Regions from separate parts of the Pseudarthrobacter sp. NBSH8 genome, predicted to be linked through region 3. Evidence: riboswitches for the same ligand, from Rfam matches in the RefSeq annotation. Region 3 holds a riboswitch; each other region holds the start of a gene.
The links. A riboswitch is a leader RNA that binds a small molecule or an ion and turns the genes downstream of it on or off. The one in region 3 is predicted to bind cyclic di-AMP.

Region 1 (3,267 bases), 840 kb from region 3:
ATCCGGCCACCGGCACCGTGACCGCACCTGCGCTCCGGGCCGCACTGACCCTTGACACGCGGGCCGTGATCGTGGTGGACCAGGGTGGCATGCCGGTTGACTTGGACCCCGTCAGCGAGTTGTGCGATCGCCACGAAATCATCGTGATCGAAGACGCTGGCTCGGCTGTTGGCTCAGAATACAAGGGCAGGCCCGTGGGCACGGGGGCGGACATTGCCGTGTGGTCGTTCCACCGGGACAACCTGGTGACCACGGGCGAGGGTGGCATGCTGACAACCCACCGGGCAGACTGGGCGGCCCGGGCCAGGAGCCTGCGCGGCCACTCCCTGAGCGTGCCGTCGGCGGACCGTGGCAGGGCCCGCCCGACTGCGCCGGAGGTGTATGTCGAAGTCGGCTTCGACTACCAGATGACGGATCTGCAGGCCGCCATCGGCATCGTGCAGCTGGGGAGATTGGCCGGGATAGTGGCTCGCCGCCGGGAAATCGCCGCGAGGTATGAGGCAGGCCTCTCCGGCCTATCCGGACTCCGGTTTGTGGCCGATCCACCATACGGGACCACCAACTTCCAGTCATTCTGGCTCGAAGTCCTACCCAGTTTCGCGACGGACCGTGAAGGGCTCCTGGCCCGCCTGGCCGAGGGCGGCATATCAGCGCGCCGCGGCACCATGGCGGCGCACCGACAGCCTGCCTATCGCTGGCGCGGAACGGGCAACGCAGGGCTCCAGAACACGGAACGGCTGACCGACCGGACGCTGGTACTCCCTATTTTCCACAGTCTGGACAACGTGAGCCTGAACCGGGTCATGAACAGCGTCCGGGTCGCTGCCGGGATGCCCCGGTGAGCGAACTGGTTCTGGTCGCCGCCAGCGGGCTGGCCCGGGAAGTTCTGACCATGGTCCGTGCCAGCGGTCAGTACGACGTGGTCGGGCTGCTCGACGACAACAGGGAAATGGCCGGCGTCACTGTGGACGGCGCGCCGGTGCTGGGAACCATTGACGATGCCCCCAAGTTCACCCATGCGCTGGTGCTGGTGTGCCTGGCGTCCGGAAAGTCCCGGGAAGCCGTAGTGGAACGCTTGGCCGCCCTGGGCCTGCGCGATGCCCGCTACGCCACTGCGATCGATCCCACCGTGGAGTGCCCGGAGGGCTGCCGGATCGGCCGCGGCAGCATTCTCCTGAAGAACGTGTCCCTGACGGCCTCCGTCACGATCGGAACCCATGTTGTGGCAATGCCTTCCGTGACTTTTACGCACGACGACGACGTGGCTGACTTCGCGACGTTCGCCGCCGGCGTGTCGCTGGGCGGGGGAGTCCGGATTGGTCGGGCGGCCTACCTCGGGCTGAACTGCAGCGTCCGTGAACGGACTTCGGTGGGGGCCTACGCCACGGTTGGTATGGGTGCCGCCGTTCTGAGCAACGTGCCCGATGGCGAAACGTGGGTCGGCGTCCCGGCCCACCCCATCGAACAGCGCTAGCACACGGCAACTGCCGCCGGGCGCAAGGGGACGCACCGCAACTGAGAGTTCCGTTACCCGATTGTGATTAATCGAATCCTGTCGTGTACGGTCGATCAGGTGGGCCGACCTTCCAGGCCCAAAACCGGGCAGACGCCAAGCTCTGCCGCTGCCCGGAATCCACAACATACTTAGGCAGAGGCGGGGGACCCAGAGTGTCCGGGCACGGCATTAAGCCGACCCTAGGGGTGGAGCCGCTTTACGCGGCCGGATGGCCTCATCCGAACCCGACAGCTAACTCCGCAGGCGTTGAGAGGCAATCACTTATGTCTGCATCCAATGATCAGCCGCGCACTCACGCGCGCCCATATTCTGACGAAGCCGCGTCGCCCACCCAGCGACGGTCTGTGCTGAAGAAGTCCGCGGTCCGTGCCAAGTCCAAGCGCAACATGTCGCTGACCGCGGCCGCTCTTGCCGCCCTGCTGGGAGTCGTATCCCTCGGCCAGGTCTCCGACCAGGCACCGCAGAGTGCCGAATTGAACCGCGTCGCGGACACGTCCAAGCGTGACCAGGCTCCGGGACAGGTCACGCGCGACACCAACGCTGTTCCGGCACCGCTGCCGGCCACGGACCCCTCCCCCGATCCGACCACGGCGCCTGCGCCTGCGCCTGAAGAGCCTGCGGTTGCTCCCGCACCCGCCCCGGTAGCGACGACAACGGCTGCACCAGAACCGGCCCCTGCCCCTGCACTCCTTGCATCAACCGGGACAACCGGCGCCATGCCTGTAGGTGTCCCCGGCGCATGGACGATGGCTTTTGCCGACGAATTCAACGGCACGGCCCTGGACACGGCCAAATGGTCCAACTGCTGGTTCTCCCCCACCTGCGGCACCATGAACAAGGTCACCACCAGCCCCAGCAACGTTTCCGTCGGCGGCGGCAACCTTGTCCTCTCCCTCAATTCGTCCACCTCGGGTGCGCTGGTTTCAACCAACCCCAAGGGCGGGGCCACCACTGGCTACGAATTCACGACAGGTTACGTCGAGGCCCGGATCAAGTTTCCCGGCGACGGCACAAACCTCTACAACTGGCCCGCATTCTGGACCAATGGTCAGAAATGGCCTACCAACGGTGAGAACGACATCGCAGAGGTTTTGAGCGGAAAGATGACCGTCAATTACCACTCGACGACGGGAGCCCACAACCAGGGCACGGTTCCCGGCAACTGGGGCAACGACTTCCACACCTTCGGGCTGCACCGGACCGCCAACTCGGCTGACGTCTACTTCGACGGCGTGAAGGTGAAGTCCTACGCCACCGACGACGGCGGTGCACCGCAGTACATCATCCTCAACGTCGGCGCCTCAGGCAGCTCCCCAGCTGCCTATGGTGCCGCGTCACAGGTCCAGGTTGATTACGTGCGCGCCTGGAAGTAGTACCGCCATCATGTGAGCGGACGACGGCGGGGGGATCCTGCCGTCGTTCGCTTTCTTTAATTTTGTGTAAAGCCGCAGTTGTTGCCGCCATTCAGGCAGAACACCGCACCCGCAACGTAAACTCTTGCAATGAAGCTTCTGTACATCACAGAAAGCGTGCCCAACCGCGACCCCATGCTGGGGGACGGCAGTTCCATGATCCCATTCGAGGTCTTGCGGAACCTGCCCGCGGACATAGCTGTGACGCTCCTAACCTTCGCGGGGCCGGTGGATGTGCCGGCCGAAATTCGCACTCGCTGCAACACCGTTCACGTGATGCCCACCCGTCGACGCGGCTGGGCCGCCATACTGTCACTCGGCGGCCTCACTGGCTTCGGA
Region 2 (3,267 bases), 130 kb from region 3:
ACTCCTTTCTGACCGGCCAGCTGGATGAACAACTGAGCCAGGCAGCCAAACTTTCGAACGGTCCTGGCCGTCCGGGCCTGGGCGGATTCAACGGCCGGACAGACCCGCTCGACGCCCGCGGGCAGAGCGTGGGAACGCTGAATGCACGGATTCTGGACAGCCAGATCCCCAGCGGCGGCTTCCTGAACTCGGACACAACACGCCTGGCGCTCGACGCGGAAGACAAGCAAACCCTAATGGCGCTGACCCGGAACGGCTTTCCTGTGGACCGTTCGCTGTCCCACGGGGATTACCGGATTGTGGCCGTGGAAACCGGCTACGGCGATGTCCTGGTCACGGGACTTCCGCTCGCTGCCAAGGAGAGCACGCTGGCGTCGCTGGTCTGGACTTTTGTGTTCGTTTCCCTTGGCGGCCTGGCGCTGATCGGGCTGGCAGGAACCGTGCTCATCCGGCGCACCATGAAGCCGTTGGAGCAGCTTTCCGAGGTGGCAACCCGGGTGGCCCGGCTCCCGCTGGACGCGGGCGAGGTGGCACTCGCGGTGCGCGTCCCGGCGTCGAACTCCAACCCCGGAACCGAAGTGGGCAGCGTAGGGCACGCCCTCAACCTGATGCTGGACAACGTGGCCAGTGCCCTCGAGGCGCGGCAGCGGAGCGAGACCAAAGTGCGGCAGTTCGTTGCAGACGCGTCCCACGAACTGCGCACGCCGCTTACCGCCATCCGCGGATACACGGAGCTGATGCGGATGACCGAGGACTTCACACCGGACGGTCGGAAGTCCCTGGCCCGTGTCCAGAGCCAGTCCGAGCGCATGACCACCCTGGTGGAGGACCTGCTCCTGCTGGCCCGTCTCGATGAGGGACAGCCCCTTAAGCTCAGCGAAGTTGATCTCACTCAACTCGTGATCGAAACCGTCAGTGACGAGAAAGTCATAGCTCCGGACCACCGCTGGCGCCTTGAACTGCCTGACGAACCGCTCGCCGTCACCGGTGATGCTTCCCAACTGCGTCAGGTGCTGGTCAACCTGCTCTCCAATGCGCGCAAGCACACGCCACCCGGAACCACAGTGGTCACCGCTGTCACGAAGTCTGACGATGGCGCCGCGGTGGTGACGGTAACGGACGACGGCGGCGGCATCCCTGCGGAGTTCGTGGACCACGTTTTCTCCCGGTTTGCCCGCGCAGACGCGGCCCGCAAGGCCACGGCACCGGCCTCGGGCGCCGGGGCGTCGGAGGGCACCAGCGGCCTGGGCCTGTCCATTGTCCAGTCCATCATGGAGGCCCACGGCGGGAGCGTGGCAGTGACATCGCGGGCCGGGCGGACAGAGTTCGCCCTACACTTTCCTGCCGGTGCCGCGGCCCGCGCAGCCGAATCCCGAATGCCGCAAGGCGACACGCCATCGTCGTGACTCCTGTTACCAAAATGAGACTTAAGCGTCCAGCTCCTGTACCGTAGAAAAGGTGCGGATCCCGATTGGGCCGCATATCCGGATGACGCCAAGCTCTGCCGCTTCCCGGATTCCGTTTTCAGAGGCAGAGGCGGGGGACCCACCGTCCCGGGCACCAAGAGCCCTTTGGGGTTAAGTCAACACGTGATTGTGCCGTGTGGCCGGATGCCCTCATCCGAACCCGACAGCTAACTCCGCAGGTGTGAGAGGCGATCCATCATGTCTGAATTCAAGGTAGAAACACGCCCGCAGGGCGACCCAAAGTCCGGCAGCCACCGCAAGCAGACCCGCGTCGGTGCAGCTATGTCCCCACTGTCCAAGGCGGCCCGGATTCCCTCCGTGGGCCAGCGCGTCGCCGTGTTTGCGACGGCCTGCGCCCTCCTGGTCGGCGTCAGCGCCGCAGCACACGCTTCCGAATCCGCGTCGCTTGCAGCCAGCGCGGACCAGTCCGCCGAAGAAGCCAGCGCCCAGTCGACGCTGAGCTTCGAAGCAGCCCAGATCCAGACCCCGGCCGAGCCGGAAGCTGCACCGGCCGAGATCAACGTAGCGCCCCAGGCTGCCGAACCCGCACCCGCCCCGGCACCGGCTCCCGAGCCTGTCCCGGCACCTGTTGTGGCCGTCAACGACCCCGCAGGAGCCCAAGCCTACGCCGCCGGACAACTGGCGACCTACGGCTGGTCCGCTGACCAGATGCAGTGCCTGCAGACGCTGTGGACCAAGGAATCCGACTGGACCACCACGGCCACCAACGCCAGCAGCGGCGCATACGGCATCGTCCAGTCGTTGCCCGCTGAGAAGATGGCGAGCGCCGGCGGGGACTACCTCACCAACTACCGCACGCAGATCAACTGGGGCCTGAACTACATCCAGGAGCGCTACCAGTCACCGTGCGGCGCCCTGAATTTCCACCTGTCGCACAACTGGTACTAGGCCGACTCGAGTCCCCCCGGGCCGGCGTTAAAGGCAGGCGTCAAAGCCGGAAAGAAATGATCTGCCGGCCCGCAGCGTCCGGTTCCACGGAGACTGTCACTGCACGGTAGTCCGGGATGTGGAGCACTCCTGCCGGCAATTCGCCCGTGTTGGGGCCCACGGCCACAGTCCGGATCCCCGCAGCAACACCGGCCGCGATTCCGGCGGGTGCATCCTCGAACACAAGGGCATCCGCCGGCTGCACGCCCAGCAGCCCGGCTGCCTTCACATACCCTTCCGGGTGCGGCTTGCCCCGTGTGACCAGTTCCGCCGTCACGACCGTGGCTGGCATGGCGAGTCCCGCGGCGTCCATGCGGATGTCTGCAAGGGTCCTGTCCGCTGAGGTCACCAGTGCCACGGCCTCGGCCGGGAGGCTTCGAAGCAACTCGGCAGCCCCAGGCAACGCGACGATACCGGAAGTCCGCACCCTTTCCATGGCGCCGAGTTCGGCAGTGAGCGCCACAACGTCGGCTCCGGCCGGTGCGAACCGGCGCATCGTATCCGCGGCCTGGATGCCGTGCGAAGTGCGCAGGATTTCGGCGATGTCCAGACCGTACCGGGCTGCGAATTCTCCCCATACCTCTTCTACCACTGCCGTGGAGTCCACCAGCGTGCCGTCCATATCGAAAAGGACGGCACGACAGGTCAGCGTTCGCGTGGCGGCAGGTGTTCGTGTGGCGGCAGGTGTGGGGATGTTCATGCTGCCTATTTTGCCTTACACGCCACGGGCTTAGGCGTCACGGCCCGGGATGTAAGCCGGCAATGCCGTACAGGCGGTCGCCGGCGTCGCCGAGCCCCGGAACAATGTAGGACTTCTCGTCGAGCCGTTCGTCGATGGACGCCAGCACGATAG
Region 3 (3,267 bases):
CGTCAGCGAGCTTGGAGGCCGCGGCCTCGGTTGCCACAGCACCCTGAGCCCCGGTTTCGGAGGCCGTGGACTGCGCACGGACCGTTTCAACCTTCGGTGCCGGCGTGGTCTTGATCACGGGGCGCTCGAAGGAAACGGTAGCCGTGGGCGCCGCAGTTACGGCAAGTGCCGTCTGCGCGGAACCGGACTCGGTAGAGGCGGAAACACCGGCGGTGGTATCCGCGGCGTTGGCCGGAAGCCCCATGCTCAGGATCAGACCTGATGCAGCTGCGATAACAGCAGCCTGGCGACCTACGGTCCCGGCGTTGGCACTGACTGCCTTGGACACGGGGCCCAAGGGGTTGGTGCGAACCGGTTGTGCGCGGTGGCGCGCAGAATTATGGCGTGAAGACACGAAGGTAGCCTCTCCCAATGCCTGCGAGGTGAGCTGTCGGATTCGGATGGGAGTCACCCGGCCGCTCTGCTTCACAGTGGAAGCTTTGCGACTTAACCCCAAGGCCTTCAGAATCGAAGACCAAAATTGGTTCCCCCGCCCCTGCCAGACGATGTCATGCGAACGGACCTTGAGCGGTGGCAGAGCTAGGCAATCCACTCAAGAACGTCAACTTCGGAAAAGTTGACGCGCTTTAAACGTTACAGGAGTTCCGCGCCAATGTCACATTCAGGTCACGGCACGTCGCGGCGATTCGAGAGTTTGCCATCATTTGGTTCAGAGCCAGCCGCTGGGGTCAACGACTTCGCCGTTGACCTGGACCTCGAAGTGGAGGTGGCAGCCCGTGGACGCGCCCGTGGTGCCGCTGAGGGCAACCACATCGCCGCGACTGACCGTCTGGCCCACCTTGACGCTGGCGGAGGAGAGGTGGTTGTACGTGGTTTCAAGGCCATTGCCGTGATCCACCACCACGCGGTTGCCGCCGCCGTACTGGTGCCAGCCAGCGAAGGTCACGGTGCCGCTGGCAGCAGCCAGGACAGAGGTTCCGCACTGCGCGGCGAAGTCCTGGCCACGGTGGAAGTCGCCGGAGCCGCCGGTGATGGGGCTGACCCGGAATCCGAAGGGAGAGACTGTAGCCAGCTGGGCCAGCGGCGAGCCGAGGCTTCCGGCAGAGGCGGCGCGGGTGATGGATCCCGCGGACTGGGCGCTCAGCAGCTGCTTCAGTTTGCCGTCGGGATCACCTTGGGTAACCACGGACGAGCGGCTGAAATCAATTTGGGCGGCGGCTTCGGCAGTGACTTCAGGCTGCGGAGCAGCGGAAACGGCAGACGCGGCCTGGCCGGGTGCCGGAGTTGCCATCACGGGGCCGGTCACGGGAACCGTCACGGTGAGAGCCAGGCCTGTTGCTGCCAAGGCGATGCCGGCCTTCTGGCCAAGGCCACTGGCAGCGGCGAAATCCGTCATCTGCCGGAAGGGTCCCCGGCGGCGTCGTGCTTCCCGCTGTGGATCGCGGGGCCTCTCCGCAGTGAAATCCTCGGCCACTCTGGGCGCCGAAGCGGGACCCACCGCGCGACGGCGGCCCCTGGAGTATTGCGTGGTCAAGAATGTTCCTCTCTGGATAGCCTGCGAAGTTAGCTGTCGGATTCGGGTCAGAGAGTTCAAAGACCCGGTCCGCCATAACAAGCACTTGGCGCAGAGATATCCCGTGAGGATCCTTCGCTGGAAGAGGCTTGCTGCTGACGGACTTCACCCCAAGGCAGTCTTGCGACTACCGGTTGTGGTTCCCCCGCCTCTGCCAGTTGGTGATTCGTGCACCTGATCCGCTGGCAGAGCTCGGCTCCGGATCAGGTAACGCTTTTGTATCGACGCTGAGTTCCAACTATAGGCGATTAACTTGGGCAGTAACAATTCCGTTATATTTGCGGAACCTGGCGTCACTGCGCTATAGCGCGGCCCCAACGCGAGGAGGCCGCCGTCCCGTCAGCGGACGGAAACGAAGACGTGCGATGCCACTTCCGGGGGCAGCTCGAGCGCCCCTTCTATGCCCGGAACCCGCACGGAAATGTACTCCCCCACGCGCTCCAGGGACACCGAGGCGCCGGGCCTGATTCCGCCTTCGTCCAGCTGGACCAGCAGCTCAGGCTCCACCTGAATGGGCTCGGCCAACCGGCTGACCGTTACGTTCGACGCCGGCCCGTAGCCCTGCATCGCATCCAGGAGATTAATCACTCCGGCATCAGGCAGTGCCGACGCCGGCCCGCCCAGGGCCGCCAGCCCGGGGATGGGATTGCCGTAGGGAGAATCGGTGGGGTGGTTGAGCAATTCGTAGATGCGCTGCTCAACGCGTTCACTCATTACGTGCTCCCAGCGGCACGCCTCATCGTGAACGTAGGCCCAGTCCAGGCCAATCACATCCGCCAGGAGCCGTTCCGCCAGCCTGTGCTTGCGCATCACTTCCGTGGCGCGCTTCCGCCCGGCCTCGGTCAGTTCCAGGTGGCGGTCTCCGGAGACCACCACCAGTCCGTCGCGTTCCATCCGGCCGATGGTTTGGGACACCGTGGGGCCGGAATGCCGCAGCCGTTCGGCGATGCGCGCGCGAAGGGCAACGATGTTCTCTTCTTCAAGCTCCAAAATGGTCCGAAGATACATCTCCGTAGTATCGATCAGATCCGTCATCCAGCTCAGCTCCTCGAGCGCAGTACGTTGCGTTGTCCCACCGTATCGCGTCCAGCAGCGGCGAGGTCCGGTAAAAAGCTTAGCCTATTTTGAACTTGTCCGGATAATCCCCGGACGGGGCCCGATGGTCTCATTGGCCGGACTATGACGGTGCCGGTTCCCGCCCAATCGAGGGGTTCAGGCAGAATAAAGGAGGTCCTTAATGCAGTCACTGCCGACTACCGGCCACCCCACCGTCCGGACGTGAGCGACGTCCATGCCGAAATTGGAGCCCCCGTGAGCGAAACCAGCATCACTATTCCTGCCGACCTCCTGCCAAAGGACGGACGGTTCGGCGCAGGACCGTCCAAGGTCAGGCCGGAGCAGCTCGAGGCGCTCTCAGCGGCGTCCAAGACCATCCTGGGCACCTCCCACCGCCAGGCTCCCGTCAAGAACCTCGTAGGCTCCGTCCGCGAAGGCCTCAGCCAGTTCTTCCGTGCCCCCGAAGGCTACGAAGTGGTCCTCGGTGTCGGCGGCTCTACCGCATTCTGGGACGTCGCCAGCTTCGGCCTGGTGGACAAGAAGGCCCAGCACCTGTCCTTCGGCGAGTTCGGCTCCAAGTTCGCCTCGGCCACCAACAAGGCCCCGTTCCTGGACGCCTCCTCCATCATCACGTCCGA

Region 1: it holds a riboswitch for cyclic di-AMP, as region 3 does, so the genes downstream of both, FYJ92_RS18600 (family 16 glycosylhydrolase) here and FYJ92_RS03605 (M23 family metallopeptidase) in region 3, are expected to answer to the same signal.
Region 2: it holds a riboswitch for cyclic di-AMP, as region 3 does, so the genes downstream of both, FYJ92_RS03035 (hypothetical protein) here and FYJ92_RS03605 (M23 family metallopeptidase) in region 3, are expected to answer to the same signal.

What each region holds. Positions count from the first base shown of each region.
Region 1 covers NZ_CP043178.1:4,004,884-4,008,150, forward strand. Annotated here, with positions in the region: gene FYJ92_RS18590 (DegT/DnrJ/EryC1/StrS aminotransferase family protein) at 1-842, shown strand, start outside; gene FYJ92_RS18595 (NeuD/PglB/VioB family sugar acetyltransferase) at 839-1,474, shown strand; cyclic di-AMP (ydaO/yuaA leader) riboswitch at 1,627-1,776, shown strand; gene FYJ92_RS18600 (family 16 glycosylhydrolase) at 1,780-2,889, shown strand; gene FYJ92_RS18605 (glycosyltransferase) at 3,019-3,267, shown strand, end outside.
Region 2 covers NZ_CP043178.1:648,200-651,466, reverse strand. Annotated here, with positions in the region: gene FYJ92_RS03040 (HAMP domain-containing sensor histidine kinase) at 1-1,406, shown strand, start outside; cyclic di-AMP (ydaO/yuaA leader) riboswitch at 1,483-1,659, shown strand; gene FYJ92_RS03035 (hypothetical protein) at 1,665-2,375, shown strand; gene FYJ92_RS03030 (HAD-IA family hydrolase) at 2,416-3,114, opposite strand; gene upp (uracil phosphoribosyltransferase) at 3,152-3,267, opposite strand, start outside.
Region 3 covers NZ_CP043178.1:780,120-783,386, reverse strand. Annotated here, with positions in the region: gene FYJ92_RS03610 (C40 family peptidase) at 1-328, opposite strand, end outside; cyclic di-AMP (ydaO/yuaA leader) riboswitch at 399-561, opposite strand; gene FYJ92_RS03605 (M23 family metallopeptidase) at 710-1,534, opposite strand; cyclic di-AMP (ydaO/yuaA leader) riboswitch at 1,538-1,781, opposite strand; gene FYJ92_RS03600 (metal-dependent transcriptional regulator) at 1,913-2,608, opposite strand; gene serC (phosphoserine transaminase) at 2,885-3,267, shown strand, end outside.